DNA from 3 places in the Paenibacillus kandeliae genome. Region 3 is predicted to be linked to each of the others. Evidence: a T-box and tRNA genes for the amino acid it is inferred to sense, from the RefSeq annotation. Region 3 holds a T-box; the other regions hold tRNA genes.
The links. The T-box of region 3 lies ahead of leuS (leucine--tRNA ligase). A T-box ahead of a tRNA ligase gene usually reads a tRNA of that ligase, here a tRNA-Leu.
Positions count from the first base shown of each region.

Region 1 (11,234 bases), 1.9 Mb from region 3:
CTGCTATCTCATGTAAGATACCGACTTTTCTTACCATACTTATCCACCTGTAAGGAGTGTTAAACTATGGCTACCCCCTCTACTCCACCGCTAAATTCATCACCACAAGCACCGGTGCATACCAAACCAAAATTACGCTGGGGCATTGTATTGCTGCTCTTGCTAGGAGCAGTCATCAATTATCTGGACCGCTCTAATTTGAGTGTTGCCAATACGACGATTGCTCAAGAATTTGGATTATCCTCTACTCAGATGGGACTGCTATTGTCCGCATTTTTATGGCCGTATGCGATTGCCAATCTGCCTGCAGGTTGGCTGGTCGATCGCTTTGGTCCTCGTAAAATGTTTGCATGGGCGTCTGGATTATGGTCGATTGCCACATTGATCAGCGCATTTGTAAATTCATATTCCTTGTTGTATGCCATGAGAATGCTGCTTGGCGTATCAGAATCGCCCTTTTTCACCTCGGCATTAAAATCCAATGAACGCTGGTTTGCCAAAAAAGAACGGGGATTACCAACCTCTATTATCAATACCGGATCACAAATCGCCAATGCAATCGCTCCTCCCTTATTGACCGCTTTGTTGTTGACGATGAGCTGGCGTGGAATGTTTATCGTTGTCGGTATCGCTGGACTCATACTCATGCTGATTTGGCTGAAAGTGTATCGTGACCCTACCTTTGCCGAGCAAAAGCTGATCCGTGCAGCTGACGAAGAATCAACAGAACCTAATGAGATTGTTACAAACGCTCCATCCGAGCCAGCAGCATCTGAGCCGTCTTCAGCCAGTTGGTCTTCACTATTCAAGCATAAAAGCACTTGGTTCATGATTATCGGGAATTTTGGTATCATGTTCACCATTTGGGTGTATCTGACGTGGCTGCCAAGCTATCTGGAAAAGGAGCAGGGCTTCACACTCAAAGAAACCGGCTGGATCGCTTCCATTCCATTTATCGCTGGTATTATTGGTGTTCTTGTCGGCGGTATCATTTCCGACTATTTTATTCGCAAAGGTGTGAATCCGATTACATCGCGTAAAGTACCGATTGTCGGTGGTGCGATTCTAGCAGCGGCTTCCGTTGCACCGATTCCATTTATCGATAATACTGTGCTGAGTATCGTCTTGCTGACGGTTGGCTATTTTGCTTCTCAACTGCCATCCGGCGTCATCTGGACACTGGCAGCAGATATTGCACCGGGCGAACAGGTTGCTTCACTAGGCGCCATTCAGAACTTTGGCGGCTTCCTCGGTGCAGCACTAGCGCCAATTGTGACAGGCTTTATCCTCGATACGACAGGTAGCTTTAACAATGTATTTCTACTGGGAGCCGGTTTACTGCTGCTTGGTGCGATTTCGTACGGCTTGTTCCTGAAAAAACCAATTCAACGTGAAGGAACGGCTGCTTAATATGAATTCGGGAATTTAGGCATATTCGCATGTTTACGTTTACTGTAAACGAAAAGCTATCCTTTTCCCAACAGACTCTATCTGAACATAGCGATACTTCTTCCTGCTAGATAATGATCTGTCTATAACTGCCTACATCTATCTACAACAAAAAGACCGACCCCAACGGGTCGGTTTTCTTGGTTATTGGATAGGGTAACTCTCATACTACCAAGCAGTGTACAGGCTAGCAGGACAATCTTAGTGATTGGCAAGCTCAGGATGCTGCTGATAATATTTCATTGCCTGATCAATCACCTGCAATGCTTCTGCCCGGGTAATTGTTTTCTTCAGTTCCGCTTTGGAAAAGTCGGATAATTCACTCGGCTGAATGTACAGCTTGGTTGCATTGATCTGCTTTTCCATCGCTTTTACAGTATAATCGATAAATTGCTGACGGGTCAGCTTAGCTGCGGGATCGAAGGTGCGCGGTACACCCAGCCCGTTCACTGCTGCGATGATGAGTGCATCAGAATACCAGATATCGTTTTTAGCTTTGCTATAATAATCACTTACTTCAGGGGCTTTGATAAATTGAAAGGCTGCCAAACTGAGCTGAAACTTGGTCACAAGAAGTTGAATGCCTTGTGCTCCATTGATCGGCTGAGAATCAGATTGCACGACGGTTGTAAAATCAACTGGATGCGTTGCCGCGCTGGAGTGGAGATTTTGTGTAATCAGTGATTCGCTTGCTGCCATTGCCGCTCCGGTTCCTATAGAAAAGGTTAATACAGAAGCAATCAATATAGATGTCCATTTTTTAGTCATGATACCCATCTCCTTTTATATAGAAGTGAAAACATATCCTTTCTATCTATAACACATATGTACCTACGATATTGTTGCACTCCACTTGCCATTGATTGTAAACCCATATCACTCAAATGAAGCGATCTTTCCTTCTTAACGGAAAAGATCGCTTCATCTATATGCTTCGTTCTGTGCATACCTATTACCGCTACTACGATTAAGCGCCCACTTCATTTTCAACCACAACCTTGAAGCCGATCCCTTCTGCCTGCGCTTCTTCCAATAGGGCGCGCACACGATGCGCCTGTTCACCCATCCGCTGCTCACTCACTGCATAATTCACCCAGTATAGCTCTAATGGCAATTCAATCATCCCTGTCAGACAATCCCACAGTGCATCCAGATTCGCACCGTAAAATTCGGGTAGCTCTAGTTTTTCTTGTAACTGCTCATGCAGCTCCTGCGTGGTGGCAAATTCCTCGCCATTGATCGTAACAATCTTCATTTCACGTCCCCCTTTGATACTTGCTTACAGAGCAATCTTGCCCCATCTCTTATTACCATACCACAACAGAACGATTCCATGCCTGTCCGCCGGTAGGGAGGCAAGCATGGAATCTCAATACAGTGTGTGGTTTCGCTATTGCCAATGCCGGCAATTGGTACATTTTATTTCAAACGAGTGAAGGTTTCGTAATGGTCAGTCGTTTTGTAAATCAGACCATCGCTGGAGTACAGAATACGGTCGGAATTGCGAAAGCCGGAAGTGTAGTTGATGTCCGCTTCACGCCATGTGCGTCCACTTGCTGTTGGCAGGCTGCCTTCACGGTTTGTGAATACGTCGCCACCGATACTTTTGCCGGGTGCTACATCTGCCAGATTCCCTTTGGAAGATACCCAACCAAGAGCAGTCGCTTGCGATTTGGTGATGTAGTTGCAAGGCAGTTTCCCGTTAGCAGACAGATAGTTAGCGACGCCGGTAAATGTGTTGATAATCGTACATGTAGCAGCAGACGCTTTCTGCGTTTGTGCCGCCGGAGTGATCTGGGAGCTGGTGAAGAACACCACCGTCAACATCATTGCCAATAAAGCCGTGGACCAAAACCGTTTCATCATTTTCTTCCTCCTATGTAACATGTATTTGTTGAACGTCGCTACCTTAAACGTTCTGAACCGATTATAGGTAGCAAGACATCCACTTACCAGTTATATCACATAAAATTGTAAAAATCTTTAATTTTTTTATCTTATTTTGTAAAATTTTATAAATATGACCTGTAGCGATAATTTACTGTTAGCTGAATGTAAAGGTAGAGAATGATACATGTTCCTATATAGCCAGCATATACTGATCCCTGTACTTCTAAAAATTCACTATCAATATTTACATAATAATTCCTTTAAATCCAATATTTTTAAATTTATTCCTCTATTTGCGTATAGATGCAGGATTTTAAGGGTAAATGCTTAGTGCATGGTCAATCGTCGGAAACACGTCATTACGTATTTGTGGAAAATCGCGTAGGCAGGATCGGTTATGCTTTTACTTTACTTTTACAGAGTATAAGGAGGAATTAATCATGGGCAAATCATTAGGCAAAAAGCATCTCGTACTTTCTTTTCTAGGTGGAGCCGTATTCTTCTCTGGGGTTTCCTTTGCTGCAACGAATATGAATGTAACACCGAACACCGAAGCGCTCCATTTCTATCATAACGGTGAAGCCAAAGCAACACAGGCACAGTACAACAATAACGGAACCAATGTGCCGCAATCATTTATATACAATGGAACAACCTATGTACCTATTCGCCATGTCGGGGATCTGATTAGCCAAAATGTATATTGGGAAGGACAGCAAAGGACGATCTCCATCGGACAGCCTGTCGTGGAGATCAAGAACAGCTCCGGCAATGCCATCGGCACGATCACGCTGACACAAGCAGATGATGGTGTGCTCGCAAAGATCGACGTCTCCAATCTGCCACCGGGCAAGCATGGCTTCCATGTCCATCAATCTCCGATCACCGGCAATGACTTTGAAACAGCAGGCTCGCATCTGAATCCAACAGATTCGCAGCATGGGCATCTGAACCCAGATGGCGCTCATTTGGGCGACTTCCGCAATCTGGAGGTTGCTGCCGATGGTACAGCCAAAATGGAAATGAAGCTGGAAGGTGCTAGTCTCGACAAAAGCAGTGCCTCCTCCATTCTCGGTGCATCGCTGATCATTCATGCCGATGAGGACGACGAGAAAAGCGATCCTACCGGCAATTCCGGCGGACGCATCGCTGGCGGGAATGTACCGCAATAATGAGCTGCATGTCTTCGTGCTCTTGTTCCATCACTATACGGAAGAAAAGCCGCTCCGATCATCGAAGCATTGTCAGAGATACTCCCTGACAGACAGCTGCGATAACCGTACGGCTTTTTATTAAGTAAACGATTCTGTCCGCTTACTGCGGATTATTGTGTATGATCTGTTGAGCAAACCGTCGATTAGAAAGCGACAGCGCCCTTTTGTACCCAGACGCGGAATCCGTTGCCTTCTCCCTGTACTTCCTCCATCAGCCCTAGCACCTGCTGTGCATAATCGCCCAGTCGTTCCTCGCTCAAATCATAATTGAGCCATTCGATCTGTAGCGGTAGCTGAACCTGACCAGTCAGACTGTCCCATAGTGCATCTAGATTGGCACCGTACGTAGCCGGCAGCTCCAACACTTGACGCAATGTGACGTGCAGCTGTTCAATCGTAGCAAAATCTTCCCCATTCAATACAACGGTTTTCATGTACATTTTCATCGCCCACACCTTACCTTGTTCAACATTTGCATACCTTATTTACAGTCTCCGGCATCTCAACGTGAACCTATATCTCTTTATATAATCCCCCTTATTCTTTATATCACATCAGGGCCAAAAAGAGACGGGTTTTCTTACGGATTTTTGTAAAATTTTAAGTTACATAGGAAGCAATATATATACGTCCCACAATCTTTAACATTATCAGAAAAATCATCAGCTGGGAAGTCCATAAACGATAAACTCTGCCACCAGCAAACAGAACTGAGGCAGAGCTTAGGCAACAAAAAATGAAAGCATTTCTATATACCATTCTGTAGGACGGCATTACCATAATACAAATTGCTCCTGCTGGGAAACAGTGAGGATGAGGACAAGTTCAAACGTGGATCATACTGTTAGAAACAAATCCCGTCCACCTGATCACTTAGTCGCGACCGATCTTACGTTTGTATGCCCGAGAATACTGATCGGCTGCAATAATCGCATCCTTTACATCATCTGCCGTCACGGGGAACGGTAGATTGTGCGAAGTTTCGTCCGGTTTGGTTGCTGCTTCCGCCACACGATACAGATTGTCATCCGACACATTACCGATATGCAGATCTTCCAGCGTTACCGGCAATCCAAGACTAATATAAAAGTCGATATATTTCTCAATCTCGTGAATCGGACGCTGTTCCAGTGCAAGTTGCGTCAATGTACCAAAAGCTACCTTTTCACCATGCGTCATATGGTGAATATCGCCCTCTAGTACTGTAAAGCCGTTATGGATCGCATGCGCGCCAGCCAGACCGCCACTTTCAAAGCCCAGCCCGCTCAGCAGTGTATTTGCTTCAACAACCGATTCTAACGCTGGTGTGACCACCTTGCGCTGTACCGATTCATACGCTAGCAATCCAAAGTCAAATAATGTCTCCTCGCACTTGCGTGCAATCGCTTCAGCTGCCAATGTGGGTAGACCGCCTGCCATCGTATTGGCACGAGCCTCAATCACAGCGCGCACCTCTACCCATGTTGCCAGTGCATCAGCAATTCCTGATGCGAGAAAACGTGGCGGCGCTCCAGCAATAATCGATGTATCCACCAGAATCAAATCTGGATTTTTTTTGTAAAATTTGTAGCTTTCAAATATACCATCATCTGAGTAAATGACTGACAATGCGCTCGTCGGCGCATCGGTAGATGCTGTTGTCGGCACAATAACGGTATATCCACCTAGCTGATCGCTAACCGCTTTCGCTGTATCCAGCGTTTTACCTCCGCCGACACCGATCACGATGGTCGCTTCATTTTGCTTGCCCTGATCACTCAGACGTGTAATCTCATTCGTGGAGGCTTCACCGTTGAAGACCACCTTCACATATCCCACACCAGATTGATCCAGACTTTCCAGCACCTTATTCCCAGCAATATCCCATACAATTTCGTCAGCAATGACCAGTGCCTTGCCGTTATCCAGCGCCTTTACATATTCACCTGTCTTGCCGATCACTCCGCGCCCCTGTACATATTTGCCGGGACTAATAAATACGCGTTCTGTCATTGAAAACATCTCCTTTCAATTATAGAAAATCGTATCGTGCGTGAAGACTACGTGACTGCTTATGTACCTTCCCTTGCCCTTATCACTTATGGCATCGACATTCTCTGGGCGGCTGCATCGTTGTAGCCCTCCCTAGTCTATTCACCATATCTGCCATATGTATAACGCGAACAAGTGGTACAATCTTGTGAAAAAAGGCTCTCATGCTCTTCTTTTGTTTGTCCAATCTGCTTGCTTTCAACAAAAAAAGCTTCTGAATGACGAATGCCATTCAGAAGCTCTTTGCTTGTAATGCGGTCGAGAGGACTCGAACCTCCACGGGGGTAAGCCCACACGGACCTGAACCGTGCGCGTCTGCCAATTCCGCCACGACCGCATATTACTACGTTACCGGTCAATCATAACATTTCCCGGACACAAGAAATAGCATACCATGTTAGTTAGCAACCGTCAATCTTTATTTGGTTTTTTCATTTTGCGCAGCTTCTCGTTATACTTCCTAACTTCTTGATCTGCTCTATGTATAGATTTCATTATTATAGCGAAATCGATCACCTCTACTATCGAAACCGATCACATGATAAACAGGCAGCAGATACGGCATGATCATCATGTTGATCTACCAAATGAATCATCTGCGCATTCTACCACCTGTTATTCATCATTACTAGTTAGGATGATACAGAGCGTTTATTTTGTATTCCTTCTATAGAAGGGGAGCGTCTCACGTAGCTGCCATAGCTGCTGATACCCATGCACCACTGTATTCGCTTCGTCCAGATTCTGAATACCGGAACCCGGATTCTGATGTCCAATACAGCGCATACCTGCGGAACGTGCCGCTCGTACTCCATTTCGCGAATCCTCAATAACCAAACAACGCTCTGGAGCAACACCCAGCATATCAGCAGCGCGCAGGAAAATGTCAGGTGCTGGCTTCCCATTCGCCACTTCCTCACCGCTAATCATATCTTGGAAATAACGGCGTACTTCCAATCGCTCCAAAATAAGTTCAATTAATATTCGCGGCGATGAAGAAGCAACCACCATCGGTATACCTGCTTCATACAGCCAATCCAACCAATTGGTTAACCCTTCAAACGGTACCAACTGTGGATGTTGCTTCATCACTTCCATCACATGCTCTACATGAAAAGCGAGCATCTGCTCTACCGTGCAGTCCAGTCCATGCCGCTGCTGTACCTGCTCAAACATTGAAGCTAGCGTTACGCCGACATACGTATGATGCTCTTCCTCGTCTACCTTGGCTCCAAAATGAACAAATGTACTGTTTTCAATATCGAAGTAGATCGGCTCGCTGTCAATCAATACTCCATCCATGTCAAAAATAACGCCTTCGATCGGATCGGTCAGCCAATCTTTTCCGTCATTGCGATTGGACTGCTGATCTACCGCTGCTGTCTGCTCTGTGGTCATTATGGTTCCCTCCTATACCTAATGGAATAGCTGCTTGCCCATAAGCGGCTGTTTATAGACAAATGTCAGACCACATCACAGTCTGACATCTGTCCTACAAGTATGGCTTTATCCCTTCTTACCAAAGTATACCCCTTATCACGTCGATTGAAGTACCACCTTGATAGCGCCGGAAGCAGTACTCAGCGTACCATCCTTTAGATCACAGCCAAGCATACGAAACGCTTCTTCGTACGATTGAAGTGGATACGTATGTGTAATCAGCTTGCGAGCTGGCACCAATCCATACTCAATCATATAATGTGCCGTGGCAAATGTTCCCAGTGAGTCGATGGAGCCGATAATTTTCAAACTGCGATCCACGACTTCCTTCGGATTGAAGCTGCTTACCCCATCACGCAGCCCCACCAGCATCAGGTAACCGCCATGTGCAAGCTGAGATAGAACTTGCGTACCGATTGCACCCGTTGTATCTACAATCAGGTCCACCTGACGATCATCGGGAGAAGCATGATCCAATGCCGTTTCAAAGGAACTGTATGTAGTCCAGCGTTCCGGTGCAATTGAACGTGCCAATTGCAGTCGCTCTTCGGAAATATCGACAATGCTGCCGATTACGCCTTTGGACGCGAGCGCATAGCTGTACAGCATACCGATCGGTCCTGCACCAAGAATAATCGTACGGAAATTCGGCAGCAGCTTGATCTGATTGATTCCCGTCAACATGCAGCTTAATGGCTCAGTCAAGGTCGCTTCTTCATAACTAACATGATCAGCAAGTTTGTACAGGAAGCGATCCTCGGTCACATAATAATCAGTAAATGTGCCATCGCTACTCACGCCCGTTTCGGTGGTGCTTTTGTGCAGACAATGATTCTGACGACCCGTGCGGCACATGTTGCATTGACCACAATAGTAGGTAGGATCAATGACAACACGATCACCCGGCTGCAAATTTTGCACCAGCGGTCCGATCTCGATCACTTCGCCTGCCGATTCATGACCAAGAATAATAGACGATTTGGCATGATATTTCCCGCTAATAATACCAAGATCTGTTCCACATACCCCAGTGGCATGAATACGGACGATGACATCATGATCGCCTTGAATACGAGGATGTGGACGCTCTTCCAGTGCTACATCCCAAGCTGAACGATAAACAAGTGAAAGCATAATCATTCTCCCTTCTGCGAATCAACCCATTTTTTGAAGTACACGTTCTAAACGACCAACAATGTCTACAATTTCATCTTCGGTAACGGTCAAGGATGGACGCACTTTTACCACATTGCCAAAGCCGTACCGTGATCCGCGCAGGATCAAATTTTCATCACGGAATGCCATATCAATAATGCCATTCGCTTTACGTGAATCTGGCGCTCCGTCAGCATCAACAATTTCTAGTCCCCACATCAGACCGACTCCGCGAGCCTCACCGATTGTATCGGGATACAGCTGTGCGAGTGGCTCTAACAAATGCCCAAGCAATTCACCCTTGGTACGGACACTTTCCAAAAAGCCCGGAGCGGAGACGACTTCCATGGTGGATTTGGCTGCTGTTAACGAGATCATATTGCTGCCGGATGTAAACGAATGCTCATGCTTTTCCAATATATTCAGTCGAGACTTCATCAATACAGCAGCAACCGGAACGCCAATGCCGCCCAGCCCTTTAGCAAGTGTAATAATATCCGGCTGAATATCGAATAACGTGCTGGCATACATATGACCCGTACGACCAATGCCTGTCTGCACCTCGTCGGCGATCAGCACCATACCGTGCTCATCGCATAGCTTGCGCAGCTGTTTAAAATATTCCATCGGCGGAATAATATTGCCGCCATTGCCGAGAATCGGCTCTATGATCATGCAAGCGGTCGAGCCGGAGCCACCAAATTCGAGTTGATCAGACAGGGCTTCAATACACTGCATCGCGCAATGATCGGGATCGCTTTGAAACGGGCAACGATAGCAATAAGGAACCGGCACATGCAGCGAATTCGGTACTGTTGAATTGGGGAATCCTTTACGGCGAAACGCATTGCCGGAGATACCCGTTGCAAACTGGGTTTGCCCATGATGTGAATAATAAAGGCTGACAATATCACGTTCGCCTGTATACTTTTGAGCGATTTTGGTTGCACACTCATTCGCTGTTGAACCGGTAATATCGCGCATCCAGCCTGCATCAATTCCCTCAGGTGCATCCTCTAGCAGCAAGGATAGCACTTCCTCCACATACGGCTCAGTAAAGGAAGAAGACATATGTGTCAGATTGCCCACTTGCTCCTGAATTTTCTCGACTACATAAGGGTGGTTATATCCCAGTGCCAGATTGAACGTACCAGATACCCCATCCAAGTATTCATTTCCTGCATCATCAATCAAACGAATCCCGTTTCCGACTGAAAATCGATGTTCTGTAGTTGTAGACATGTGCAATCCCTCCGCATGGATAAAATGACGATCGTTTCGCAATTCATGTATCGCAAAATAAGTATTACCAATACGTTGTTAAGAGAATAAATTACTTATCGGCATATCGACATTCAATGTGCTGCACTTATTCTATTGGAGGATGATCTGCATCGTACCTATTGCATCTCATCTGTTGTTTCGCAGTATATCGCCAGAGCTTACATCACCTCCTTTTCGTCTACCATTGATCTGATGGCTCTTCCAATCGATGTTGTACGTGTAGCAGCAATTAATATTTGGACTCCATACCAGCACGTACCGTATGATCACTCGTCCGAAGCTGCTGTACGATCACAATACTAACTAGCAAAATTAAGGCAAACAGCGCAAATATCCAGAGTGTCGGTCCGACCGACCAGCGATCCATGCTCCAGCCGATCAAATACTGAAGAACGGAGCCGCCAATCCCACCTGCCGCAATCAATGTGCTGGTCGTCCGCTCCACCATACCGGGCATCAGTGTATTGGCGAATACAAGCGCAATGGAGAACAATCCAGAAATGCAAAACCCGATACCAAAAATCAATACATACATCATGATGGGACTTGTGAATAGCGCCAGCGCAATAATCAGCAGCATCGAAGCAATCGTACTTCCAAGCAAAAATGGTGTATAACTCATTGACTCTGCCATGCGTCCAACGAACAAACGACCAATCGTAATCGCTCCCCAGAAGAAAGTCACACTGAGCGAGGCTGCATAATCGCTAATATGAATGCTCTCAATCAGTATCGAAGGCAAAAAGTTCATCATGCCTAATTCAATGCCCA
Region 1 is NZ_JBFDUZ010000001.1:1,012,453-1,023,686, reverse strand. It holds gene ABXR35_RS04495 (MFS transporter) at 67-1,410, shown strand; gene ABXR35_RS04490 (S-layer homology domain-containing protein) at 1,651-2,217, opposite strand; gene ABXR35_RS04485 (barstar family protein) at 2,417-2,704, opposite strand; gene ABXR35_RS04480 (ribonuclease) at 2,869-3,312, opposite strand; gene ABXR35_RS04475 (superoxide dismutase family protein) at 3,780-4,511, shown strand; gene ABXR35_RS04470 (barstar family protein) at 4,697-4,999, opposite strand; gene ABXR35_RS04465 (glycerol dehydrogenase) at 5,427-6,545, opposite strand; tRNA gene ABXR35_RS04460 (tRNA-Leu) at 6,838-6,921, opposite strand; gene ABXR35_RS04455 (HAD family hydrolase) at 7,236-7,982, opposite strand; gene ABXR35_RS04450 (zinc-dependent alcohol dehydrogenase) at 8,121-9,158, opposite strand; gene ABXR35_RS04445 (aspartate aminotransferase family protein) at 9,180-10,421, opposite strand; gene ABXR35_RS04440 (MFS transporter) at 10,693-11,234, opposite strand, start outside.
Region 1: it has a tRNA-Leu gene. The T-box ahead of leuS (leucine--tRNA ligase) is inferred to sense a tRNA for this amino acid. The anticodon was not compared.

Region 2 (11,234 bases), on a different contig from region 3:
GTGCGATTCGCTTGGAGATGACGAAGTGATCCAGCTAGCACGGGATAAATATCTGTCTGCACCAGCCAGCATTGTTACCAAGTCGCTACATCTGCCCACAGAGCTAATGGGCGGTCGTGTCACTGTACAATGGACATCCAGTCAACCGGAAGTACTGTCTCATACCGGCGAGCTGCTGCATGTACAATCGCCGCAGGGTGTGCAGTTGAAGGCTACACTAACGCGCGGCGAGCATGTTGTAGACAAGAGCTTTGACGTGTCTGTGCTGCCAGCAGATCTGCCGCCTTATACCTTGACGGTACATGGCGACCGCGAAGTGCTGGATGTGAGCGAAGTGATGTACGGGCTATTTTACGAGGATATTAACAATGCAGCGGACGGCGGTATCTATGCGGAAATGGTGCAGAATCGCTCGTTTGAATCGTTTGCCTTTGATACATATTCTCATGCTTCCGGGGCGTGTGGCTGTTCGACTGGACGCAACCGGGAGCCATTGTTTGCATGGTATGGACAAACGGACAAGCTGACGGTACAGCATACCGGTGGCTTGAATGAGCATTTTGGTGTGGATGATCCAGATGTAAATGCGTATTATGTGACCGCAGCAGATGGAACGACCATCATCAATCGCGGCTTCAACGATAGCAATGGTGGATGTGCGATGAATATTCGCGTTGGCGCTCGCTATACCTTTACCATCTGGGCAAAAGCAGAGCAGGAAGCGGAGATCACGCTGCAACTACAAACGTCAAATGGCGAAGCAGCGAGTGAGCCAGTGAACATCGCGATTGCAGGTGATGGACAATGGAACAAGTATGGGGTGGAGACACCGATTGTCTTGCATGGCAGCACGAATGTACTCGGTCAGCTGGCACTGACCTTTAACGGCGAGGTATCCATTGATATGGTATCGCTTGTACCACAGGATGTATGGGGTGCAGGGGAGGAAGAACATTCCCCGTCCGCTCACGCCAACTACACAGGTAACCCGAACTACCGTCTGCGCCGCGATCTTGTAGAAGCATTACAAAATATGAAGCCATCGTTCCTGCGTTTTCCGGGTGGCTGTATCTCGGAAGGCTCCTTTATCTGGGACAATGTGTACGATTGGAAAGATTCCATCGGTGATATTGAGCTGCGCAAGGAGAATTTCAACGTCTGGGGCTATATGATGACGATGGGTCTCGGCTATATGGAATATTTCCAACTCGCGGAAGACCTGAATGCGGTTCCGTTGCCAGTTATGGCGTGCGGTGTACTCTGTCAGGCGCGTTCGGATTATGCGCATCCAGCAGGTGGCGCATTGCGTGAGCATTATATCAAGAACTTTACCGATCTGATCGACTTTGCGATTAGTATGGATTTCGAACACAACGAGTGGGCGGCGATGCGTCGTCATATGGGACATGAGGCGCCATTCGATCTGCGCTATTTGGGTGTGGGCAACGAGAACTGGGGAACGGAGTTTTTCGCCAATTTTGAAGTGTTTAAACGGGATATTGAAGCATATGTTGCTGCTCACTATCCGGGTCATGAGCTGCATATTATCTCTACCGTCGGCGCGCAGGCGGATGACGATGCGTATCAACAGGGTTGGAAATTCCTAAGCGGCAATCTGGAAGGCGGCGCTGAAGTGGAATTTGCCGATGGACAGAACGTCATTCGGGAGCAGATTACATGGTATGCTGATCAGCCGGATTATATGGATACGATTGCGGACGAGCATTATTACCGTTCCAATGAATACCTGCTCAACAACGCAGACCGATACAATTACTACCATCGCGCGCAGTTGCCAGACGGCAGCATCGACTGGCGCCATACGTCCAAAGTGTTCGTCGGCGAGTACGCATCTACCGACAAAAATACACTTGCCGGAGCCGTCGCCGAAGCCGCAGTGATGACCGGATTTGAAAATAACGCGGACGTGGTTCGTCTCGCCGCGTATGCACCGCTGTTCAACAAAGTGCTGACCGATGGCACTTACCGCTGGACACCGGACTGCATCTGGTTCGACGATGAGACGGTTTGGTACACGCCAAACTACTATGTACAGCATCTGTTCGCTACCTATCTCGGTGACAAAGTACTGGAAACCTCCTTTTCCACGTACAAAAACGGTCGCCCATTGGAGCTGATCCCACGCGGCGGTATCGAGATCGCTACCGGACAAGCAGAGATTACAGTGAAAAAAGTAACCGTCACTTCCAATACAGATGGTGCAGTACTGCTGGAACAGGATTTTACAACATCAAGCGAATTGCTGCCAGAATGGAAGATCATTCCCGGTTCCGCTGGTTACCGTTTGGAGCAAGAGACTGGACTGATCCTATCCGCACAGGATAGCGGCTTGAACGGATTGTATGTGCTGAACGACAACTGGATCGACTACAAAGTAGACGTGGTTGCTGTGCGTACATCCGGCATCGACGGTTTCCATATCGGCGCAGGTCTGACCGATATTCGTCCCGATACCAAGGATGTACTGGAATACGCAATCGGCTACGGCGGCAACGCAACAGGGGTCAAAGTGTACAAACAAGGCATCGAAGGCTACACACTGGGCGACTATTCCTCTAGTACCGCAGCTGGCAACCTGCGCGCTGCTAGTTATGAGCCGTTGTCCGACGATACCGAATACACCATTACCGTCAACTATGGAGGCGGAACCGGCAATCGCCTGATCTGCTCTTATACTGACGGAACATTCAACAGCAAAGTGCTGGACTACAAACTGGAAGCCTACAATCGCGAAGTCTTCCATTCCGTTACCAAAGATGACCAGCACGTCTACATCAAACTGGTCAACGCTGATGCTGCTGCCAAAGCAACCCGTCTGCAACTGAACCACCTGAACGTTGATCCATCTGCCAGATGGCTCACCTTAACCGGCGACGAATCACTCGTGCACGTACCAAACGTCAACACCAAAAACGCCGAGCAAGTCGTCCCAACCGAACAATCGCTAACCTTGACCGAATCAACTGTCACACTCAATCTACCACCCAACTCGGTCAACGTGTTAGTACTTAACATCCGCAAATAGCAGTACGCAATACTAAAAATCGCACCAACAAATCTGCTACAGCAGAAGTGAAATCAAACAGAATATCAACAAGACACACAGATATTCCATATAAACGAATAAAACAAATCAACAAAACTTCTCGTACGCCAGCAATAAAAAACAAATCAAATATCTTCAAGTGCTTCAAGCACCCAGTCTTTACAATCTCTACCCTTCACTACCACCCACCACTTGCAGTTGCGCATGATGCAAGGTGCACGGAGCGGAGGGAAGGAAATAAGGGAAAAGGACGACTTCCCGTGTTTACGATTTTCAAACACGAAGTTCCATGAGAAGTGATTTTTGCGCAAGCAAAGTATCTTACCTCTCTGGAGGGGCGTGAATCTACAAGTATCGCCCTAATCCGTAGATTCGCGCGGCTCCACCGGAGTCCCGTTCCCTTATTCCTTCCCAAAGCGGTCCCTGCACCAAGCACAACGCCAACGAGCAAGCCCAAACGAAAGGGGTTTTCCCAGCATGGTCTCATTCTCTATCCAATCATCCGGTAAAAAGCTCGTCCTTGCGGCACTCAGCCTATCCTTAGCCGCTGTCGTCGCTATTCCCGGCAATGCTTCCACTGCCTCAGCAGCATCCGACAACAAGGCGCCATCCACATCGGCACCTACATTCAGCAATGCCACCGTACACGATCCATCCATCATCAAGGACGGCAATACTTATTACGTCTTCGGCTCCCATATCGCTGCCGCCAAGTCACCTGACCTGATGCACTGGACCAACTTTGCAAACGGTTACACCACACCGGGCAACACTCTGTATGGTGATCTATCCAAAAATCTAGCAGGCTCGTTCAAATGGGCTGGCGAAAATGATGCTGATAGCAAAGGCGGCTACGCAGTCTGGGCGCCAGACGTGATCTGGAATCCGAAATACGTCAACAAAGACGGCAGCAAAGGAGCATATACGCTTTACTACTCCACTTCATCCACCTATATCCGCTCTGCCATCGGCATGGCGGTATCGCAAAAGATCGAAGGCCCGTACACGTATGCAGACACTTATATCTACACAGGCTTTACGAAGGATACCGCGTTTGATGCGAACAGCCAAGTGGACAAAAAGTGGACCAATACCAACGTACAGCGTCTGATCGACCAGAAGCAGCTGAGCGCTGCCAATCCGGCTTGGTTTAACGACAATGGCTCGTATAACAATCAGCAGTACCCGAACGCGATTGATCCAACGATTTTTTATGATAAAAAAGGCAAGCTGTGGATGACCTACGGCTCTTGGTCGGGCGGCATCTATGTGCTGCAAGTGGATGAGAAGACAGGCAAACCGATCTATCCGGGCAAAGACGGTAAAACATCCGATGGTCGCCTCATCGACCGCTATTTTGGCACCAAAATCGCTGGCGGTTACGGTAAATCTGGCGAAGGCCCATACATTCAGTACAACAAGGACACTGGCTATTTCTACCTGTACATGACCTACGGTGGTCTCGCAGCAAACGGTGGCTACAATATGCGCGTTTTCCGCTCCAAAACGCCAGATGGCATCTACACCGATGCTAGAGGGCATCAGGCAACATGGCCAGCAGATGCGGACAATAATGAATATGGCAACAAGCTGATCGGCAACTTTATCTTTGGTAGCAAGCCGGGCGATCCGGGCTATGGCGAGAACGTTGGCTATGTATCACCGGGTCATAACTCCGTCTATACGGATGCCAAAACAGGCCAGTTGTTCCTCGTCTTCCATTCCCGCTTCCCAGCACGCGGCGAGGAACATGAAGTGCGGGTGCATCAGATGTATATGAACAAGGATGGTTGGCCGGTTGTATCGCCTTATCGTTACGCAGGCGAGCAGCTGTCTAAAGTGAGTGATAAAATGATCGTCGGCGATTACCAATTTGTTGATCACGGCAATGATTCGTCCGCTGCCATCAAATCATCGCAATACATTCGCCTGAACGCTGACCATACCGTAACCGGCGAAGTACAAGGAACATGGAAAAAGAAAGGCACTGCCGATGCTGAATTGACACTGGGCGGTGTGCAGTACACCGGCGTATTCGTCAAGGATTGGGATCAGGTATCTGAGCAATATATAATGACCTTTACTGCATTGTCATCCAATGGCACGATGGGCTGGGGTAGTCGTCTAGCAGATGAGTCAGATGCACAGGTAGTGGACGATGTATATCATGATCTGACGCTGGGCGATACGGCTGAAGTGACCACCAACCTCAATCTACCGCAGTCGGGCAGTCGCGGTACCACCATCTCATGGACATCATCCAATCCAGAGATTGTACAAACCAACGGCACCGTTCATCGTCCAGAATCCGGCAACGCTGCTGTTCCAGTTACGCTAACGGCAACGATTGGAAACGGAGCCAGCCAACGCAGTAAAACGTTTACTGTACAGGTTCTACCGTATGTGAATGCACAGCTGGTAGCGCAATACAGCTTTGACAACAATCTGAATGACAGCACAGGCACATGGGGGCAAGGCGTATGGACTGGCAACCGTCTGGATGTGAACGTCACCCGTGCCACCTATGCCACATATGGTCAGGGTGTACAAGGGCAGTCGCTTGTATTTGACGGACAATATGGAGTGCGTCTGCCGAATGGTCTGATTCACAGCAACTCGTATTCGTTGTCACTATGGGTGAAGCCAGAAACACTAACAACATACACACCTGCCTTCTTCGGAGCGGCAGATTCGAACCACTGGATCAGCCTGTTACCACGCGGCAGTGCAGGTGACCATACGATGCTTTGGGCTGGCAGTCAGCCTTGGTATGATGCCAGCACCGGTCTGAAGATTCCGTCTGGTCAATGGAGTCATCTAGCAATCTCCGTGGATAATGGTGCGGTGCAAGTATATGTGGATGGCAAGGAAACATTCAGCGGTACAGGTTTCCCAGATGTGTTTTCCGGTACGAATGACGCCAGCTTCGGTCTAGGTGTCAACTACTGGGATACGCCGTTCCAAGGGGAACTGGATGAGCTGAGTATCTTCACTGGTGCGCTGACCCCATCACAATTGGCGAAGCTATCGGCACGCTGATCCGATTCATACGGAAGTAGAAGTAGGTTTATCCATCTCAAGCTTGCCTATTTGGCAAAACCAGCAGAATGTTCAATATAATCTGAAAATCCTTCAATCTCGCTCGTCGATTCCTTCTTTATAATGAGCGATAACGCCATCGCCGTAGAGCGATTCGCTGCCATCTTCATGGTTGCGGATGCGCCCTGCGGCGATGCTGCATTTTATGAAGAAACGCGGTGAATGAGATGAAGGAGCCTATAAACGAAGCACAGTATATTTTGCATACAGAAGCAGGGGGAGCAATCTCTGATCTAGTAGATGCAGACACAGCTCCATCTGTGTCTGCCGGTATCGACAGCTTGCTGCGCTTGGAGCTGCTGCCTCGCCTGCGAAATAACGTACAGGTGCGTTATGAAGGTAGTATCGACAAGCAGGGCTTCAATGCCGATTGGGATTGGTGGCTGTACAAGGAAGGCAAGGAATGGGTGATCTTCGATGTGGATGGACCGGGCTGTATTTATAATCTGGTGCAGCATCGGTATCCCGACAGTGAGGAGCCGACGTTTTTCTTTTATTTTGATGGAGAAGAAGAACCTCGTTTTCAGATTCGGCATTCGGAGTTTGGGCAGAAGGCTCCGTTTACCGCACCGCTGGCAGATCAGTATATGGGACCGGATGACAATGGAAGGGGACCGATTCGGGTGGTGCGTAGTTTTGTGCCGATGCCATTTGCCCGATCCTGCCGGATTACGACGGATATTCGCCTGAAGGGTGCTGCCAAAGGGGATGGTGGCTGGGGGCATGTGATGTACCATACGTATACCAGCGCGCAGGGTATCCAGACCTTCACCGGAACCGAGGATGATAGCGAACTGTTGAATCAGTGGACTCATGTAGGCGATGACCCTAAGCCGCAGGTGGAAGGTGAAACGGTAACCTTGGAGCAGTTGCAGCTTTCTGCGGGGCAGACAGTCACTGTGCTGAAGCAGGACGAGCCGGGCAGTATTGTATCCATTCAGGCACGCTGGCAGGAGGATTCCACCGTAGAGATTCCGAAGCAACTGCTGCACGACATCTGGATTGTGGCGCACTGGGACGATCATGAGCAGCCAGATGTGGAATGTCCGTTAGGGGCTTTTTTTGGCAATGAATTGGGGTATAACCGGATTGGAATTTTGTCGCATGGGCAGCGCGAAGATGGGCAGTGGTATCAGTATTTACCGATGCCGTATTGGAGCGGGGCGCACATCCAGTTAGATAATCGGGGGAGTGAGGATGTGGCGTTTGCCCAGTGGAACATCCGGTATACAACGGCAAATGCACATCTGTATCCACAGCAGGATACTGGCTATTTCCGCACGTCTGCATATTATCCACTGCAAGCGAGTCATGGACAGGACAGTATTATCGGGCGGATTACTGGGCGTGGGCATATGGTAGCAGGGCAGGTGACGGCAATCGCGCGTACACCGGGCATCATTAGCTGTGAAGGGGATGTACGCGTCTATATCGACGGTAATGCGACCCCGCAGGTGGAGAGTGACGGTTCGGAGAGTTGGGTGAATTACGGCTGGGGCTTTCCAACGCCGCCGGAGATGAATCCAGCTACCGCTTATGATGGGTTGCCGGACAATCCATGGTCGATGGTGCGGCTGTGCAGTGGTGATTGTTATCCATTTCGGCAGGAACTGGTATTTGGGATCGAAGCGGGGGAGTTTAACAATCAGTATTTGCGACATTCGGGTATTTTGTTTTACTACGGACAGGATGAAGTCGGCATGGTGCTGACGGATGAACTGGATGTAGGTAATAAAGCATCCGAAGGCATTCACGAGTATCGGACGCAGGGCAGCCGAGGGTATTACACGCTGGAATCCAGCTACGAAGGCGATGCGGACGACGTGCTTATAACGAGTACAGGGCATGAAACGGAAGGGTGGAGTCAATTCACGGTAGCGGTATCGCCAAACAATGCCGGAGTGCGACTACGCCGACGCTCTGACCAGATGATTGGGCGGCAACGTGCGATTGTGTATGTGGATGATCAGCAGGTGCAGGAGCGTAGCTGGTATGTTGCTGACCGCAATTCGTATAAACGCTGGCTGGATGACGAGTTTGAGATTCCGTCTGCGTATACAGTAGGCAAGGAGCAATTGACGATTCGGCTGGAATATGTGCAGGAGGGTGAGACACGGGTTTGGAATGAATTTTACTATTGGGTTTACAGTTTGAAATGATCTGAAATGACCTTAAATAGGTCAACCAGCCATGATATAGGGGGGAAGAATGGCGCAGCCGTAAGCGCTTAAAACATGATTATAAAAAATGCTTGCGTCATTCTCCCATACATGGTATGATCTTTCTTGTGGTTGCGAAATCAATCACCTAACAATTTGCGGTCGTGGCGGAATTGGCAGACGCGCACGGTTCAGGTCCGTGTGGGCTTACCCCCGTGGAGGTTCGAGTCCTCTCGACCGCATTATAGCTTTACTAGCGAAACTCTTCTCTTGCAGAAGAGTTTTTCTTTTGTTTATCGGTTGTTCTCCAATCGACACGTGGATATTCCAAAATCATGTGCATAACGCAGGATAGAGCCTACTGGAAAGAAATAATTTCAGAAAATTCCATTTTACTCTTCATAAATGTCGGCAATCGTCTTAATATAGAGAACGACAATAACAAACAGAGCCTGAAGACTACAGGCTAGACAACTCTTAGTCGAATTGGCAAACCCGTCGGACAGGCTGGAACCAGAGCAGTAACCAATCTTAACAAAAAAAGAAGTGAATCCATGATGGAAGAAGCAATACGCTGGAAATGGGGGCATCGGGTACTGGATCGGTATTTCTCCGGGGCTACGATGCATTACAGACAGATCATCGCGCTGTTCATTCCGATTTTGATCGACCAAGCGTTTATTATGGGACTCAATCTGATCAATACGGCGATGATCAGTGCTGCCGGAGTATCGGCGGTCAGTGCGGTCAATATGATCGACTCGCTGAATATTTTCCTGTTTAGTATCTTTATCGCGGTCGCTACAGGCGGTACAGTTGTGGTCGCTCAGTACAAGGGCAATGGCAATGTGAAAAAGGTGTCCGAAGCGAGCTCAAGCGCCGTCTCGGTCGTTACCTTACTTGGTATCGTGGTCGGTATCTTCGGTATCGCGCTGCATGTGCCGCTACTGAATTTGCTATTTGGCTCGGCGGAAGCGGATGTCATGAGTCATGCGCGAACGTATCTGATCGGTAGCTGTATTTCGTTTGCAGGGATTGCGATTGTAGAAGCGATTTGCGGAGCGCTACGCGGCGTGGGTAGTACGCGTGCGTCGCTCATGCTCTCACTGATTATGAATGTGCTGTACGTGCTGCTTAACTTCCTATTTATTCACGGATTGGGATTGGGTGTGCTCGGCATGACGATTGCGCTGAATATCGCTCGTTATGGCGGAGCAGCCTGTGCGCTGTATTATCTGTTCAAAATGGACATCAATCTCAAGGTGCGCATGCGCGAGCTGTTCAAGGTGAAGTGGGAAATGTTCCGCAAAATCCTCTTTATCGGCTTCCCGTTTGCGACGGAGCAGATGTTCTTTAACGGCGGTAAAATTCTGACGCAGATCTTTATTGTCGGCATGGGTACGTATGCGATTGCGGTCAATGCGATCTGTTCAGCACTTGCTGGAGCGATGCAAATTCCTGCCAATGCGCTGTCGCTGACTGTCATTACCGTAGTCGGTATCTGTATTGGTAGTGGCAATGTGCAGGAGGCGCGCAAATTTACGAAATCGTTTCTGGTGCTATCGTCACTGTCGTTTATCGTGATGGGGCTGATTATTTTACCGTTGTTCCATCCGCTAATTTCGCTGTTTGATCCACCAGCGGAGATCGTGGACGAGATCTTTATCGTACTGCTGGTCAATACGCTGGTGCAGATTCCGCTATGGTCCATTTCGTTTATTACGCCATCTGCCTTGCGAGCGGCGGGCGATGCCAAGTTTACCTCGATGATCTCCATGCTATCGATGTGGCTGTTCCGCGTGGTCATGGGTTACATTCTTGGTGTCGTGATGGGCTGGGGTGTACTCGGCGTCTGGCTGGCAATGGATCTGGAGTGGGGCGTACGGGGAGCAATCTTCCTCAAGCGATTCTACGGGAACAAGTGGCTACAGCATCGAATCATTTAGCGAGTGTCCCATATTAAATAGAACGTGATTATACTATAGCAACACACAGCAGGAGAGGCGGCATTTGGATGCCGCTTCTGCTGTATATACATAAACGGAGGTTATCGTGATGGAGCTGTTACCAGACGAATATATGGTTAGAAAGAATATTATGGCGAATCTGTTCAAAGGCATTGAAGGAGTCGGCGGATTGATGCACATTACGAATCAACGGATTGTATTCACGCCACATGCGCTGAATGTGCAGACTGGTCCGGTGGACATTTGGATCGAGGATATTGTGCAGATGGGCAAGCGCAATACGCTGGGCTTTGTGCCGAACGGTATGCGCATCATCGTAGCAAATGGAACGGAGTACCGATTTGTCGTCTGGAAGCGCGGCGAGCTGATGGCGTTGATCGACAAGGTTAAGCGCGATAATATGAAGGGGTAATACGAGCTATTCTTCCGAAGATGCCTGCTGCTGTCGTTTCATAAAGTTGTGCTGACCCCAGATGCCGATGGCGGCAATGAAAGGCAAAATAGCCATTGCCAGCACGATCGCTTCGCGTAGCGGAGCTTTCATCCAGACGGGCATAACGATGACGAACAAAGTAATCATGAGTACATCCCAGACCAGCTGTTTTTTGACATACATTTGTATCGCTTGCGTCATTCGTACGACCTCCAATGAGAATAATATGTACGTAGGATCTATTTGGATATGGGAAATGTTGTAAATCCATTATACGTGGTTTAGCTGGAAATGAGAATATTGGGATAGGAAATATAAAAGACCGGCCATTCCCACCTTGTGGAAACTACCGGTCTTTTTGCTGTATTTGAATAAGAACTGTACAATCGACTTGGTTTGTAGTCATTGGATCTATTGTTTCATTCAGAGAAGCTGTTGCCGATCAGCCAACTAACTCGTTACCATCATAGACATACGTCTTTTCCTTGCCACCCGTCATCGTTATCAGA
Region 2 is NZ_JBFDUZ010000002.1:92,237-103,470, forward strand. It holds gene ABXR35_RS14240 (alpha-L-arabinofuranosidase family protein) at 1-3,046, shown strand, start outside; gene ABXR35_RS14245 (LamG-like jellyroll fold domain-containing protein) at 3,545-6,106, shown strand; gene ABXR35_RS14250 (hypothetical protein) at 6,154-6,276, opposite strand; gene ABXR35_RS14255 (DUF2961 domain-containing protein) at 6,334-8,325, shown strand; tRNA gene ABXR35_RS14260 (tRNA-Leu) at 8,484-8,567, shown strand; gene ABXR35_RS14265 (MATE family efflux transporter) at 8,880-10,271, shown strand; gene ABXR35_RS14270 (PH domain-containing protein) at 10,381-10,704, shown strand; gene ABXR35_RS14275 (hypothetical protein) at 10,711-10,926, opposite strand; gene ABXR35_RS14280 (SpoVR family protein) at 11,168-11,234, opposite strand, start outside.
Region 2: it has a tRNA-Leu gene. The T-box ahead of leuS (leucine--tRNA ligase) is inferred to sense a tRNA for this amino acid. The anticodon was not compared.

Region 3 (11,234 bases):
CGCAGAGTGGGAGAACTTGATCGGCTTTTTCGTGAATACAGTCGTTATTCGCACCACATTGGAAGGAAATCCGACGTTCCTTGATTATGTCCAGCAGGTCAAGGAAAAGTGTCTGAATGCGTATGCGCATCAGGACGTATCGTTTGAGCGCGTAGTAGAAGCTGTTCAGCCGGAACGTCAGCGCGGCTATCATCCGGTATTTCAGGTGATGTTTTCGTCTGATTATGCTAGCGGATCGTCTCCGATGCTGTCAGACGATATCCAGCTGACAAGTATCGAACTGGAAAACAAAGTGTCCAAATTCGATCTGTCTCTGCATATCGCTGAACAGCCGCATCAGGTGGCATTTGAATTGCAATATCGACTGGATCTGTTCGGTGAGCAGATGATGACTGAGTTTGCTGGACATTGGGAAGCATTGCTGCACGAGATTGTAGCACAGCCTGAACAAAAGGTATGCCAGCTGCCGATTCAGCAGCAACCGGCATCGAAGTTAATGAATTCAGCATTGCCATTGCACGATTCAGCATTGCCATTGTTTGATGACAACATAAACAGCCTACATGCAGATCCGCCGCTACAGCATCTATTTTTCTATGATTATATCGACGAGATGGCGAAGCAGCAGCCGTTAGAGACTGCGATTATCTTCAAGCAGCAACGCATAACGTACAGCGAAATGGCGAAGTATGCGAATCAGATTGCTAGTTATTTGACTAAACGCGGGTATCCAGCGCAATCGGCGATTGGTGTGTATATGCAGAAGGATTGGAATGTCGTTCCCATCGTGCTCGGCATTATGAAGGCGGGTCATATCTTCGTTCCGCTTGATCCGCAGCATCCGACACAGCGTATTCAGTATATTGTGAACGATATTCAACTGCGTGCCGTGTTTGTGCAGCAGCAGCAACCATTGCAGGGCGTATACGGAACCGAGCTACTGGAAGTAGAACAAATCTGGTCTACCATCGTCTCCATGCCATCTTCCTTTGTCTATCCTGATCGGCAGCCGCAAGATGGGGCGTATATCATTTACACCTCTGGTACAACGGGTAAGCCGAAGGGCATTTTGATCCATCATCGTAATCTCGCCCACGCCTGCCCATCGTGGCAAACTGCGTATCACTCTGATCAATTGCAGCGTTATGCGCAGCTGGCGAGCATCGCCTTTGATGTATTTATTCAGGATATGGTGCGTTGTTTATGCTTTGGCGGCACGTTGATTGTCTGCGATCGTTCGACGCTGATTCATATGCCTGATCTATATGAGCTGCTGTACACCGAGCGAGTAGAATTTGGCGAATTTGTTCCAGCAGTGCTGAAGAAGCTTGCTGCTTACATGCAGGAGCATCAACGATATTTGCCGGAATTGAAGCTGATCGTCTCTGGGGCGGATACGTGGTACGCAAAGGATTTTGCTGATCTACGCCGTTTGTTCCATGAGCAGGTTACCTTTATCAATTCGTATGGAGTGACGGAAGTGACCGTAGATAATCTGTATTTTGAGCTTGCACCGTCAACACAGCTAGATACAGAAGTAGTGCCAATCGGTCAGCCGTTTCCACATATTCGCGCTTATATTCTGGATGCCCATCAACAGCCTGTACCGAATGGCGTCGCGGGTGAATTGTATCTGGGTGGACCATCCGTATCCCAAGGATATTACAATCAGCCGGAACGCACGGCAGAAGCATTTGTCAGCTTGCCGCACATTGATTCCAGCGTATTGTACCGCACCGGCGATCTGGTACGGCGTTCACTTACTGGACCGATTGAATTTTTGGGACGACGGGATTATCAGGTCAAAATTAGAGGCTATCGCATCGAAACTGGCGAGATTGAAGCAATTATTCGTCAAACTGGACTTGTACGTGATGCCAGAGTGACCGTCAAATCCATCCGTGGCAATCAGCAGTTGGTCGCATATCTGATTCCGCAACCTCATCTGTCAGGCGCCTCAGTACAGGAGGAATTGATTCGTCTATTAAAAGATGAATTGCCTGCATATATGGTGCCTTATGCGATGATGGAGCTGGAGCAATTCCCACTGAATGATAACGGCAAAATCGATACCAAATCCCTGCCAGAGCCGAATGTAGAGCAACGCGAAGAAGCATTTGCCGCTCCCCAAAATGATTTTGAAATGCTGGTTGCTGATATTTGGCAGCATGTATTGCAAGCTGAGCGAATTGGGCGCAACGATCACTTTTTTGAAATCGGTGGGCATTCCCTTGTCGCTGCGCAGGTGATCTCCCGCTTACAGCAGCAATTGCAGATGAATATTCCACTGAGCGTGCTGTTTGATTATCCTGTGCTTGCCCAAATGGCAGCGCATATCGAGCAGCTGATCATGCAGCAGTTATATGAGATGTCAGACGAAGATGCCGCACGCATGCTGACCCATTAAAAGGAGGAACATCGTATGAGCTCCATTGCCGGACCTACCGGAACGTTATCTGCAAGCAAGCATCAGCTGCTTCAACAACTGTTGAGCCGCAAGGAAGTGAACAGTAACTCTATTCCGCAAGCGCCTGCCGATCAACTCATCCCGTTGTCCTTTAGCCAGCAACGATTATGGTTTATGGACAAATATTTGGAAGATAAGAGTGTGTACAATATTCCGCTGTTTATGCGATTGCATGGACAGCTCAACCAAGAAGCGTTATCACTCGCCATGATGTATACGCTGCGCAAGCATAAGATTTTGAATGCGTATATTACCGAACAGGGGGAGCGGGCAATCCTCAGCACCCATGATCCGGTCGATTGGAAGATGGAAACGATCGCTTATCATCCGACGATGGATGCTACACCGGAGGATTTTGTAGAGCGTATGGCGGATCGCTGGTTAAAACATGAATTTACCATGTCAACCGGACCACTATTTCATACCGTATTGCTGGAATTGCCCAATGCGGAATGGGTATGGCTCACCTGTGTGCATCACCTTATCTTCGATGGATGGTCTCAGCAGCTATGGATCAACGATCTGACCGCCTATTACAACGCGCTCGTATGGGAACAACCGTTACCGACTGAAGCTGTGGACACGATTCGCTATGCTGACTATGCGTATTGGCAGCATCAGCAAATGCAATCGGGACAGTGGGACTATCAATTATCCTACTGGTCAAAGCAACTGTCTGGTACATTGCCTGTGTTAGAGCTGCCAACTGATTATGTACCGCCTGTCCTACAAACATTTAATGGACGACAGCATCTATCTCGATTACCAGTGGAGCAGAGCTGTCGCATCAAAACATATTGCCTTCAAGAGGGCATCACCCTGCATATGTTCTTCTTGTCTGCCTACAAGGTGCTGCTATCCATTTACAGTGCAGAGCAGGATATGCTGGTCGGTATTCCCGTTGCTGGCAGACATCGCAAAGAAGTGGAGCATATGGTTGGCATGTTCGTGAATACACTGGTCATTCGCAGTTTAGCGAATCCAGACCAGCCATTTTCGGACTATACGCAGCATGTGAAGCAGGTGTGTCTGGACGCATATGAGCATCAGGATATTCCATTTGAAAAGCTGGTCGAACAACTAGCACCAGAGCGCAGCATGAGCAGCTCGCCCATTTTCCGAACCTTATTCTCGATGCAAAACTATACATCCGATGATCAGGTACATCTGCATGGACTAGAAACGCAGTGGCTGGACGTGGATAATCATACAGCCAAATACGATCTGTCGCTGCTAATGAATGAACAGGATGATCAGTTTGTCATGGAGTGGCAGTACAACACAGACCTGTTCCATGAACATACGATTGCGCGTATGTCCAATCATCTGGAACAGCTGCTGAACGTAGTGCTGGACCAACCGGATATCCATCTCGGTGCTATTGATATACTCACCGCAGAGGAAACCGACCTGTACGCCAGCATCAATCGCCATTCCTCTGATGTTCCTACCGATTCTGTGCCGCATTTGTTCCGTCAGCAAGCGCAGCTACATGCCGATCTTCCGGCAGTACGTGAACATGATACGATTCTCACCTATGCCGAGCTGGATCACCGATCCGATCAAGTTGCTGCGCAATTGCGACAAGCCGGTGTACAGCGTCAGCAGCGGGTCGTGGTTTGTGTGGAGCGCTCCGCCTCCTTTGTTGTGACAGTACTTGCTGTGTTAAAAGTCGGTGCAGTGTATGTACCGCTTGATCCTGCATTGCCAGACTCCCGACTTGCTTATATTTTGGATGATATACAGCCGCAGATCATCGTAAGTGGACAGCATCGTTCTCCTATTTTGGAGCAATATGCCGATCGCTTGCTGCAGGTTTCGACTGATAGAGATGCGAAGCAGGAGTTGACCGTTGATTCGGCATTGTCGGTGGAACAATCCATGTTGCTGATGGATGAAGGCTCTGCAGACGATCTAGCCTATATCATTTACACATCCGGTTCTACAGGCAATCCAAAAGGCGTCAGCATTCATCATCGCGGGATTGTCCGTCTCGTACGCAATACAAACTATGTGAATATTCAACCCGGTCATCATATCGCTCAGCTGGCTAACGCGTCGTTTGATGCGATTACGTTTGAGCTATGGGGTGCGTTGCTGAATGGGGCTTGTGTACATATTATGCCGCAGGAAATCGTGCTTTCACCGTCTTTATTTGGCAAATGGATCAAGGAACGCGACATTTCCTTTATGTTCGTAACCGTGACTCTGTTTAACAAAATCGTGCAGCAGGACCCAACGGCTTTTGAAAAGTTAGACACTCTGCTGGTCGGCGGAGAAGCGTGCCATCCGAAATGGATGAATGAGGTTATCCGACACGGCAAGCCGCTGCATTTATTAAATGGTTATGGTCCAACCGAAAGCACCACTTTTGCGCTTACTCATGAATTGCATGAATTGGTACCAGATGAACAGTACTCCATTCCGATTGGACGACCTATCGCCAATTCCAGTGTGTATGTGCTGGATCAACAGGGGCGTCAGATGCCAATGAATGTTGCCGGTGAGCTTCATATCGGCGGTGCTGGTCTTGCTTCTGGCTACTGGCGGCGCGACGATCTGACGACAGAGCGGTTTGTTCATAATCCATTTCTGCCCAACGAACGCTTGTACAAAACAGGAGATCGGGTCAAATGGCTACCAGATGGCACAATTGCTTATCTAGGACGGCTAGATCATCAGGTTAAGCTACGCGGATACCGTATCGAGCTTGGTGAGATTGAAGAGACGGTGCGGCGATTTGCGGGTATTCGCGAAGCAACGGTGCAGCTGCGTTATTCCGCTGCGGATCAACCGTTTCTGGCAGCGTATTTTACAGCTGGGCAGCCGATTGTGATCAAAGAACTGCATCACTACCTCAAATCTTTACTGCCAGATTATATGATTCCAGCGGCACTGATTCAGACCGAAGCGTTTTATCTAACGAGCAACGGGAAAATCAATACTGCATTGCTGCCAGACATTTCCGAGCAGCATGTGGATCATATGGAATACGAAGCCCCGCAGAGCGAGATGGAGGAAGTGATTGCAGACATTTGGCAGGAGATTCTCGGCTTGCCGCGCATCAGTATTCATGACTCCTTTTTCGCTATCGGCGGACATTCGCTGCTGGCAATTCAGGTGATTGCCGAGCTGGAAGCGGTGCTTGAGCAGCCGCTTAGCATCAAACTGTTATTCGAATATCCGACGATTAGCGAGTTGGCTGTAACGTTAGAGAAACTATGGAGAGAAGGCGAACCAGCATGATGTTGACAGCACAGCATATTGTAGCGGCGCAACAGACATTGCAAGGTCATTTGGCAGCCACCCCGATCGAAACCAGTCACTTTCTCAATGAGCGGACGGGGCGCAACATCTGGATCAAGCCTGAATATAAACAGCATACCGGTTCATTCAAATATCGCGGAGCGTTTCATTTTCTCTCCCATCTGGATCAAGAGCGTTATCACGGGGTAGTCGCAGGTTCATCGGGCAATCATGGCATTGCCGTTTCAGCGATTGCGGAGCAGATGGGCATTCCTGCTACGATCTGTATGGCAGACGATTCGTCCATGTACAAGCGGGAACGCATTTTACAGCAGCAAGCAAAGGTGATGACATTTAACCGGATGACTCATAGCAGGGAACTGCTAGTGCAGCAGCTGGCAGAGCAGCAACAGTTATGTATTATTCCTTCTGCCGCGCACCCGCTCATCATGGCGGGAGCTGGCACGATTGCACTGGATATGCTGTCGGAGATGCAGGCAGCAGCTGTGGAGCTAGATGCGATCATCGTCCCCGTAGGCGGTGGAGGTCTAGCATCAGGTGTTGCAGTAGCAACGCATGAGGTAAGTCCTCGTACTCGCATCATCGGCGTCGAGCCGCTGGCTGGTAATGATGCGCAGCTATCACTTCGCGCAGGCAAAATTGTACAGGTGGATGCACCGCAGACGATGGCGGATGGACTTCGGCATCGACAGCTTGAACAGCTGCCCTTTCAGATGATGCAGCAGCATCTGGATGATATCGTCACCGTATCGGAATCTGAAATTCAATATGCGTGTGAACTGGCACAAGGTCATCTAGGATGGAACATCGAACCTACGTCGGCGGTGGTCATTGCGGCATTATTATTTGCTACATTGCCTTCGCACTGGAATCATATCGGTATTGTCCTGACAGGAGCCAATATGCAGCCTGTTCTGCATTCCACACTGTCCGATCCTGTCGTGTACCATTCCGCAACCTATTGAGCAGATTGGATCAGGCTGAGCCATATAGCCTGTAATGAGGAGATGCGTGTAATGAAATCATTATTCGGGAATTTGAATTTTTTATCGCTGTTTGCTGGACGTATGATTACGAATATCGGGGACAGCATCTATTATGTTGCATCCATGTGGCTGGTGTATCAATTGAGCGGAAGTACGTTTTATACTGGTCTCGCAGGCTTTTTGATTCTGTTGCCCAAAACGCTGCAATTTCTGACTGGACCTTTGATCGATAGATGGAATATCAAAAAAACACTGATCATTACACAGATATTGCAAGCTGTGCTGATCTTGATTATTCCAGTTTCTTATCTGATGGGCATGCTAAGTGTGCCATTGATTCTGATCGTGATGCCGATTCTGGCGATTATTGAAGAGTTTGCTTATCCGGTGCAGACGAAGATGTTGCCGCTCGTTTTGAAAAAGGAGCAGCTGGTCAAAGGCAATTCACTGATGGCATTTGCTTACCAAGGGATTGATCTTGTATTTAATGCACTGGCGGGCGTTATGGTCAATCTGGTCGGAGCAATTGCCTTGTACTGGATGGATTCGATTACCTTTGTGGCAGCTGCGATTTGCTTTGCGATGCTGAAGATTCAGCAGTCTTTTGCTCACAAGCCGAAGTCGGCGGCAGCCAAGACTACTTACTCGATCAAAACGTATATTTCGGATTTGCGGACAGGTTTTTCGATTGTGTTTCATTCATTGTTGCGCTTTTTCCTGATTGGATTGATTGTTGCTAACTTTGCCATCGGCTGTTCGATGGCAGTATTGCCTGCATTTGCAGATTACATAGGTGGAGCAGAGAGCTATGGCTTGCTGCTGGCAGCGATGTCAGCAGGTTCACTTGCCGGAGCTTTAACTGGTTCATTATGCGGCAAATATCGAATGGGACGATTGGTTATTGTCGGCTTTACCCTTGGCGCCTGCTGCTGGACGTTATCAGCGATGATTCATATTCCCGCCTTGTCGATCGTATTGTTCGGATTGTCATGGATCTTCATTGGCGCTGTAAATGTGATGTTTGCGGGCGTGTTCCAATCGGTCATTCCGAATCATCTGCTGGGCAGAGTGAATTCAGTCATGACCAGTATTAGCGTGATTGCGATGCCAGTCGGCTCGCTGCTGGGTGGATATTTTGCTACTCGTATTCAGCCTTCGCTCTTGCTTGGCGCTACAGGGATTGGCATTTTGTTTATTGCGATTGTGTGGATGCTGCATCCTCATTTGCGCCGCTTGCCTGCCGTTACCCAGATTAGCCGCTCTACCCTTCATTTAAACATTGATGGGGAGCCTGCTGAAGTGGCAGAGGTACAGCCGGTTCAACCGGTTCATACCTGATCCAAGGTCGATAGCGGAGTATCCTATTTTCTTTCATTGACTTTACCGGCTAACTTTTTTACAATAAAAACATTGTTACAACCGGACAGTTCATAACCGGACATATATAATGCTCAGTGAAAAGGAATAGTAATAGCGGCAAGCATAATGATAGAGAGTCGACGGGTGGTGCAAGTCGATATGATGCCGATATGAACTCGCCTTGGAGATATGCGACAACCATCTGTGGAATAGTAGCTTTGTCAGAGATGACAACGATATTCCCGTTGTAAACCGCATCGGCTTCCTACCGTTATCAGGCAACGAAGTGAGTGAATGGTGAAGCATACCTGTTCACTAACTAGGGTGGTACCGCGAGATCAACCTCTCGTCCCTAGCGATTATTTGCGCTAGGGATGGAGAGGTTTTTTTGCGGCTTTTTGGCAATATACATCCGGCGCGACAGGCGTTATAAGCAAGTGCATAATATGAAGGAGGAACAGGTATGACAGACAATAATACGACTCCACAGGGCTACCGCCCGCAGGAGATCGAACCTAAGTGGCAAGGCTACTGGGACGAACATAAAACATTCAAAACAACAGAGGAACAGGACAAGCCGAAGTTCTACGCGATGGACATGTTCCCTTATCCATCCGGTGCAGGTCTGCACGTCGGTCACCCGGAAGGCTACACTGCAACCGATATCGTTTCTCGTTACAAACGGATGAAAGGCTTCAACGTGCTGCATCCAATGGGCTGGGATGCTTTCGGTCTGCCAGCGGAGCAATATGCGATCGACAATGGCGGTCATCCGCGTGAATTTACATTGCAAAATATCAACAACTTCCGTCGTCAGATCAAATCGCTTGGCTTCTCCTACGATTGGGATCGCGAGATCAGCACCACCGATCCAGATTACTACAAATGGACACAGTGGATTTTCCTGCAATTGTACAAAAAAGGTCTGGCTTATATCGCTGAGATTCCAGTGAACTGGTGTCCAGCACTCGGCACCGTACTGGCGAACGAAGAAGTCATTGATGGCAAAAGCGAGCGCGGTGGACACCCAGTTATCCGTCGTCCAATGCGTCAATGGATGCTGAAAATTACCGAATATGCAGATCGCCTGTTGGACGATCTGGATGAGCTGGATTGGGCGGAAAGCATCAAGGATATGCAGCGCAACTGGATCGGCAAATCGACCGGTGCAGAAGTTAGCTTTGATATCGAAGGTAGCGAGGAGCAAATTCGCGTCTTCACCACTCGTCCAGACACATTGTATGGCGCAACCTACTGCGTACTGGCACCTGAGCATGCACTTGTAGATACTATTACAACAGCGGATCAGCAGGATGCAGTTAAAGCATATCAGGAAAAAGCGTCCCACAAGAGCGATCTGGAACGTACCGATCTGAACAAAGACAAAACAGGTGTCTTCACAGGCGCTTATGCGATCAATCCGGTCAATGGTGCCAAATTGCCGATCTGGATTGCTGACTATGTACTCGCGGCTTACGGAACAGGTGCCATCATGGCAGTACCGGGACACGATACACGCGACTGGGAGTTTGCTCAGAAATTCGATCTGCCGATCATCGAGGTAGTCGAAGGCGGAGATGTCACCAAAGAAGCCTACACAGGCGAAGGCAAGCACGTTAACTCCGGCAGTCTGGACGGAATGACAACCGAAGAAGCGATTCCGACAATGATTCAATGGCTGGAAGAGAACGGCAAAGGCGAAGGCAAAACAACCTACCGCCTGCGCGACTGGCTGTTCAGCCGTCAACGCTACTGGGGTGAGCCAATCCCAATTATTCATCTGGAAGATGGTACGATCAAGCCAGTTCCAGAGGAAAGTCTGCCACTGCTGCTGCCAGATCTGGATGAAATCAAACCATCTGGTACAGGTGAATCGCCGCTGGCAAATGCTACCGATTGGGTTAACACTATTGATCCAGAAACCGGCATGAAAGCTCGCCGCGAAACGAATACCATGCCACAATGGGCAGGCAGCTGCTGGTACTATCTGCGTTATATTGATCCGAAAAACGATCAGGAGCTGTGCTCCAAAGAGAAGCTGGACTATTGGATGCCAGTCGATCTGTACATCGGCGGTGCTGAGCATGCTGTACTTCACTTGCTGTATGCTCGTTTCTGGCACAAAGTACTGTACGATATCGGCGTAGTTCATACCAAAGAGCCGTTCCAAAAACTCGTTAACCAAGGCATGATCCTCGGTACCAATAACGAGAAAATGAGTAAATCGCGCGGAAATGTCATTAACCCAGATGATATCGTCAACGAACACGGTGCAGATACGCTGCGTCTATACGAAATGTTTATGGGCCCACTGGAAGCAACCAAGCCGTGGAATGAAAACGGTGTGGAAGGTATGTATCGCTTCTTGGCTCGCGTATGGCGACTGTTCATTAGCGAAGACGGTAGCCTGAATCCGAAATTCGTGGACAACGGCGGCGATGATGCCTTCAAGCGCACATGGCACAAAACGATCAAAAAAGTCAGCGAAGACATGGAAGCATTGCGCTTCAACACCGCGATCAGCCAGCTGATGATCTTTATCAACGAAGCATACAAAACCGACGAATTGCCACGTCAGGCAATGATCGACTTTGTCCAATTGCTGTCCCCGTTGGCACCACATATTGCGGAGGAGCTGTGGAGCCGCTTGGGCAATACCGAAAGCATCACTTACCAGCCATGGCCGGTGCATGATGAGGCGTGGACCAACGAATCCGAAGTGGAAATCGTTATCCAAATCACTGGTAAAATCGTACAGCGTGTCAATGTTGCCAAAGATATGAACGCCAAAGACATGGAAGCATTCGCCCTGTCTCTGGAAGCTGTGCAAAAAGCAATCGAAGGCAAAACCGTACGCAAAGTTATTGCGGTACCGGGCAAGCTGGTTAATATTGTAGCCAACTAATGTTGCTTAGATGTATATAGGTTAGATCAAGTGGAAGCACCACTGAGCGCTCCGGCATATTGCCGGGGCGCTGTTTTATACTCCCGTTCTTACTCACATCAAGAACGGAGAATAATCTGGATATACGGAATCGCCGAATATCCAGCAACAGGGGTGCAAATGATGAAAACAAAAATAACGATCATAGCTACAATATTGGCTGTACTGGGTGTAGGGCTCATCTGGTTTGGTGCAGCTCAGCAACCGGAGC
Region 3 is NZ_JBFDUZ010000001.1:2,921,576-2,932,809, reverse strand. It holds gene ABXR35_RS12505 (non-ribosomal peptide synthetase) at 1-2,407, shown strand, start outside; gene ABXR35_RS12500 (non-ribosomal peptide synthetase) at 2,423-5,713, shown strand; gene ABXR35_RS12495 (threonine ammonia-lyase) at 5,710-6,699, shown strand; gene ABXR35_RS12490 (MFS transporter) at 6,751-8,058, shown strand; T-box leader at 8,166-8,436, shown strand; gene leuS (leucine--tRNA ligase) at 8,543-10,984, shown strand; gene ABXR35_RS12480 (ComEA family DNA-binding protein) at 11,147-11,234, shown strand, end outside.